2 regions of the Caecibacter sp. AF58-12pH5A genome follow, and region 1 is predicted to be linked to the other one. Evidence: riboswitches for the same ligand, from Rfam matches in the RefSeq annotation. Region 1 holds a riboswitch; the other holds the start of a gene.

Region 1 (3,106 bases):
CAGCGACAAGGAACTGATTCTCGTGAGCCGCATTACGGTTCTCGTCGTCGCTGCCCTGGCCATCATCCTCGGCCTCGACCCGAACAACTACATCCTCACCATGGTTGCCTACGCCTGGGCTGGTTTTGGTGCCGCCTTTGGTCCGTGCATCCTCCTTTCCCTCTTCTGGAAACGGATGACCAAAAACGGTGCCCTGGCAGGTATTGTCGTCGGTGGCCTGACGGTCCTCATTTGGAAACAGTTTGCCTGGTTCGGCCTTTACGAAATCGTGCCGGGCTTTATCTTCTCCCTCATTGCCATTTACGTCGTCAGCAAGCTGGATGCACCGCCCAGTGCAGAAATCCAGGCTGAATTTGACCAGGCCGTGAGCTTGAAGCAAAAAATCACTCTCCTCAAAGGAAACGACGAAAAATAATAGAACTGCAAAACAGCCGTATCAGGCCCGTCCTGGTACGGCTGTTTTTTATATAGGCCCGGCAAATCCGCGCCAGGGAACATTAGAAAAAGGGTCCAGACTGCGAAGTCTGAACCCTTTCTGTATGGCACCTGAGATGACAGGAAAAAAAGTGATCACTATTAATATTCCGGTTCGATTAAGCCATATTTGCCGTGTTTCCGTTTGTATACGACGTTAATGGCTTCCGTTTCCGAATTGAGGAAAACAAAGAAATCGTGGCCGACGAGATTCATCTGCAGAATAGCTTCTTCTACGTCCATAGGACGGGCAGCGAATTTCTTGACACGGGCAATTTCAAAATCTTCTTCCGGTACAGCCGGTCCTTCGACCATAGCATCATGGAAGGAGCCGCCCTTCATACGGCGGGCAATCTTTGTTTTATACTTATGAATCTGGCGGATCATCTTATCGTACACCAGATCAATAGCGGCATACATGTCATCGTTGGCTTCTACACCACGGAGGACGACGCCGTCTACCTTCAACGTGATTTCTGCAATTTTACGATCTTTTTCGACGGAAAGAAGAGCCTGCACATTCACTTCATTTTCGAAGTATTTCGTTACCTTTTTTTCATGTTTCAAAACGTAATCTTTTAATGCCGGTGTAATTTCCAGATTCTTACCTCTAACGATTGTTGCCATAAAAAATCCCTTCCTTTCGCGAGGAGCCTCATTTTTCAAACCATCCATGCTTAAGATTTGAATACTTCGCTCCTGATATATATAGTATTCCACATCACTTTGTTAATTCCTGCTAATCCGAGGAAAAAAATTATAATTATTTTTTCTTTCTCGAACGGTATTCCAATTTAGATATTGACAAGGCCCTGTCCCCGTGCTATGATACAGGACAGTAATTCCATAGTGTATTCATCCAGAGCAATCGAGGGAATGGCCCTATGACGTTGCGGCAACCCCCTACGTGGGAAGGTGCCAAGTCCAGCGGAATGTATCCGGCAGATGAAATGATCGCAGTAATTCTACCGTCAGCATCTGTTGACGGCTTTTTTTATGAAATAACGATCACTAGGAAAATTAAGTAAGGAGTTGATCTTGTGATAACTTTTGAGAACATTACCAAGACCTACGGCGGCAAAACACACGTCCAGGCTCTAAAAGGGATCTCGCTGACCATCAACGACGGCGAAATCTTCGGCATAATCGGCAAGAGCGGCGCCGGCAAATCGACCCTCGTCCGCTGCATCAACATGCTGGAAAAACCGACAAGCGGCAAAGTCATCATTGACGACAAAGAACTGACGTCCATGTCCGACAGCCAGCTGCGGGCCGAACGCAAAAACATCGGCATGATTTTCCAGCACTTCAACCTGCTTTCGTCGCGTACAGTCTTTGATAACATTGCCTTCCCGCTGGAACTGATTGGCGCTTCCAAGGAAGTCATTGCCAGCAAGGTCGAATCCCTCCTCGAACTGGTCGGCCTGACAGACCGGCAGTACAACTACCCGTCCCAGCTCTCTGGCGGTCAGAAACAGCGTGTCGGCATTGCCCGCGCCCTGGCCAGCGATCCGAAGATTCTCCTCTGCGACGAAGCCACATCGGCCTTGGATCCGCAGACGACACAGTCTATTTTGGAACTCCTGAAGGATATCAACAAGCGTCTGGGCATTACCATCGTCATCATTACCCACGAAATGGCCGTTATCAAAGCCATTTGCGACCGCGTCGCCGTTATTGAAGGCGGCGTCATTAAAGAACAGGGCCGCGTTATCGACATCTTTGCCAGCCCTACGTCGGAAACGATGAAGGAATTTGTCAAATCTGTCGTCAATATGGAACTGCCCCAGGGCATCCGCAAGCTCGGCGTGTCTGACCAGCCTGCACCGGACCGGGATATGCTCGTACGTTTCCGCTTCAAGGGCCTGGTCACAAACGAACCGCTCGTCGTCAACATTGCCCGCAAGTTCAATCTTGACGTAAGCGTCCTCTACGGCAATATCGACTACATCCAGGATGTGCCCTTTGGCTACCTCATCGTCGTCATCATGGGCGATATGGAAGCACAGGCAAAAGCATTTGCCTACATCAAAACACAGCCTATTGAAAGCGAGGTATTAGGATATGTCCCCAGAACTCATTAAACTGATGATACAGGGCATTGAAGAAACGCTCTTCATGGTCTCTGTTTCTACTATCATTGCTGCCATCATCGGCATTCCCCTCGGTGTAACGCTGGTTATTACCGGCAAGGGCCATATACTGGAAAACCGGTTCATCAACCAGATTTTCAGCACCATCGTCAATATCATCCGCTCTATTCCGTTCATCATCCTCATGGTAGCTATCATTCCGCTGACCCGTCTCATTGCCGGCACATCCATCGGCACGACGGCTGCGTGCGTACCGCTGACCATCGTCGCCATTCCTTTCCTGAGCCGTCTCGTAGAAACGAGTATCCGCGACGTCGATTTCGGCCTCGTCGAAGCAGCCGAAGCCATGGGCGCCTCGCCCTTGCAGATCATCCGCAAGGTACTCCTGCCGGAAGCGCTGCCGACGATCATCAACAATATCACCGTGCTCATCGTCAACCTCATCGGTGCGTCGGCTATGGCCGGTGCCATCGGCGGCGGTGGTCTTGGGGATATTGCCATCCGCTACGGTTACCAGCGTTTCCAGGCTGACGTCATGC
Region 2 (3,106 bases), on a different contig from region 1:
GGCAGCAGTCTGGCGATAAATCGGGCGCTGCAGGTCGAGCATTTCAATGATGCCGGCCGGACGCAGGTCGAAGTGTTTGTTGATCAATTTGGTAATGACATCGTTTTCCACTTTGCCAGTGCCAAAGGTTTCTACGTGAATGGAAACCGGGCGGGCTACGCCGATGGCATAAGCGAGCTGGATTTCTACTTTGTCAGCCAGGCCGGCAGCGACGATGTTTTTCGCTACGTAACGGGCTGCATAGGCTGCCGAACGGTCAACCTTTGTGGGATCCTTACCGGAGAAGCAGCCGCCGCCATGACGGGCCATGCCACCGTACGTATCGACGATGATCTTGCGGCCTGTCAGGCCCGAGTCGCCCTGCGGGCCGCCGATAACGAAACGGCCTGTCGGGTTGATGTAGAGCTTCGTCTTTTCATCGAAGAGGCCTTCCGGCAGAATCGGTTTAATGACGTGTTCGAGGAGATCCTTTTCGATCTGTTCCCGTGTTACTTCCGGGCTGTGCTGTGCCGAAATGACAATCGTATCGATGCGGACCGGTTTGCCATCTTCGTATTCTACGGTTACCTGCGTCTTGCCATCGGGACGAAGGTACGGCAGTGTGCCGTCTTTACGTACCTGTGCCAGGCGGCGTGCCAGGCGGTGTGCCAAGGAAATAGGCAACGGCATGTATTCCGGTGTTTCGTTCGAAGCATAGCCAAACATCATGCCCTGGTCACCGGCACCGATCGTATCGAATTTATCCTTTTCCCCTTCTTTAGCTTCCAGTGCTTCGTCTACGCCCATGGCAATATCGGAAGACTGTTCGTCCAGGGAGACAAGGATGCCGCACGTATCGCAGTCAAAACCATACTTTGCGCGGGTGTAGCCAATGTCGCGGATCGTTTCGCGGACGATGTGCGGAATATCGACGTAGCAGGTCGTAGAAATTTCCCCTACGACATGTACCATGCCGGTCGTAACGAGGGTTTCGCACGCTACGCGGGCGTTTTTGTCTTTAGCCAGAATTGCGTCGAGAATGCTGTCGGAAATCTGGTCGGCCATCTTGTCGGGATGACCTTCGGTAACGGATTCAGATGTAAAGAATTCGCGGTCTTTAGCCATTTGGTGGTTCCTCCTTTAAGTACTCTATATGCTGTCAGTGTTCATGTAGTTCCGTAAAAAAAAGCCCCTCAAAAGAGGGGCTTTTACACACCCATCTTCCAGTAGTTGCTACTGTTGGATTTAGCACCTTTCACGTGTATGAAGGTTGCTGCGGCATCACAGGGCCAATCCCTCCGCCGTCTCTTGATGGAACTATATTCTGTTTGACTTGTATTAGTATAAACGAAAGAGGACTAAAATGCAAGTACTTCGCATTAAAAAAGTAAACGCCTCTATTTGTCTTCCTGAGCTGCACATTTAGCAGCAACGAGCTTGGCAGCCCGGTCGACGATAATTTCAGCCAGTTCGAACTTGGTCATTTGCTGCAGCTCTTCCATCGTACCATCTGGGAAGAGAAGCGTGCCAATGTTCGTATCGCCTTGGAAGCCTGCACCCTTGACGCTGACGTCGTTGGCAACGAGCATATCCAGGTTCTTCTTTTTCAGCTTACCCTGGCCATAGGCGAGGACGTTCGTCGTTTCTGCAGCAAAGCCGACGAGGACCTGGTGCGTCTTGCGCTGGCCCAGGCCATAGAGAATGTCCGGGTTCTTTTCCAGGTTGATCGTCAATACGTCGTCGTTTTTCTTGATTTTATCCTTAGCCGGCGCAGCCGAACGGTAGTCCGCCACAGCCGCTGCCTTAACGACCAGATCGCAGTCGTCATAGTAGGCATCGACAGCTTCTTTCATGTCCCGCGTGCTGTTCACGTCAATACGGCGGCTTACACCGGCCGGTGTCGTCAGGTTATCTGTAGAGCCACAGATCAATGTTACATCGGCGCCAGCCAGGACGGCAGCCTTGGCAATGGCAAAGCCCATGCGGCCGCTGGAATGGTTGCCAATAAAGCGGACCGGATCGATCGGTTCCCGCGTACCACCGGCCGTAACGATGACCTTGCGGCCCTTGAGAGCCGTACCCATGCAAGCCACCAGTTCAATCTGGTCGACGATGGCTTCCGGTTCAGGCAGACGGCCTACGCCAATAATGCCACAGGCCAAATGGCCGCTGGCCGGTTCCATAATATGGTAGCCAAATTTCTTCAATTTAGCCATATTTTCCTGCACGATAGGATTGAGGTACATATTGCTGTTCATAGCCGGCACAAAGAGCACCGGTGCCTTCGTAGCCATAATCGTCGTTGTCAGCATATCATCGGCAATGCCGCCTGCGACCTTGCCCAGGACGTTGGCCGTAGCCGGCGCGACGACAAAGAGGTCGGCCCAGCGAGCCAAGGCGATGTGTTCTACGTTGAATTCCTGGACTTCGTCAAACATGTGAACCGCCACAGGATTGCCCGTTATGTTGCGCAGTGTCAGGGGCGTAATGAATTTTGTCGCGCTTTCCGTCATGATGCACTTGACCTCTGCGCCGCGGTGACCTAGGAGGCTGGCAATCTGGGCTGCCTTAAAGGCCGAAATGCCGCCGGTAATGCCGAGGACAATTCGTTTGTGTTCCAGAAGCATGGCAGAGCCCTCCTTATTTGATGCCCGATTTCGGCGCTTCGTAGGTAATCTTGCCCTGATCGATTTCTTCCATCGCAATGGAGACGACTTTCGTCGTTTCTACGTCTACGAGGGGTTCGTCACCGTCTACGAGCTGGCGTGCCCGTTTAGCAGCCAGGGTAACGAGGGTATATTTGCTGTCTACGTGTTTCATGAGCGATTCGAGGGTCGGTTTAATCAACATAATGGCATCTCTCCTATTTTTTGTATAAATCTCGGACAGTCGCAATCTTTTGGGCATTACGCGACGTCTTCAGTGCTTCGGCCGTCAAAATGGCCGAGGCCTGGTCAATGGCGACCTGCAGGTCGTCGTTGACGATGAGGTAATCGTATTTTTCAATCCACGCCAGCTCGTCACTGGCTTTGGCCAAACGGCCGCAAATGGTTTCTTCTGCATCCGTATGACGGCTGCGCAGACGGTTGGCTAGTACGTCCATGCTCGGCGGTACAATGTAAATCAA

Evidence for each region. Region 1 has a riboswitch for S-adenosylmethionine ahead of PGX44_RS05030 (methionine ABC transporter ATP-binding protein). Riboswitches for the same ligand answer to the same signal wherever they lie in the genome.
Region 2: linked by a shared signal. The riboswitch ahead of metK (methionine adenosyltransferase) and the one ahead of PGX44_RS05030 (methionine ABC transporter ATP-binding protein) in region 1 are both predicted to bind S-adenosylmethionine.

The regions. Positions count from the first base shown of each region.
Region 1 covers NZ_JAQDBC010000007.1:16,428-19,533, reverse strand. Annotated here, with positions in the region: gene putP (sodium/proline symporter PutP) at 1-415, shown strand, start outside; gene hpf (ribosome hibernation-promoting factor, HPF/YfiA family) at 577-1,101, opposite strand; SAM riboswitch class I at 1,327-1,426, shown strand; gene PGX44_RS05030 (methionine ABC transporter ATP-binding protein) at 1,515-2,558, shown strand; gene PGX44_RS05025 (methionine ABC transporter permease) at 2,539-3,106, shown strand, end outside.
Region 2 covers NZ_JAQDBC010000011.1:32,270-35,375, reverse strand. Annotated here, with positions in the region: gene metK (methionine adenosyltransferase) at 1-1,104, opposite strand, end outside; SAM riboswitch class I at 1,193-1,297, opposite strand; gene coaBC (bifunctional phosphopantothenoylcysteine decarboxylase/phosphopantothenate--cysteine ligase CoaBC) at 1,377-2,606, opposite strand; gene rpoZ (DNA-directed RNA polymerase subunit omega) at 2,620-2,829, opposite strand; gene gmk (guanylate kinase) at 2,843-3,106, opposite strand, start outside.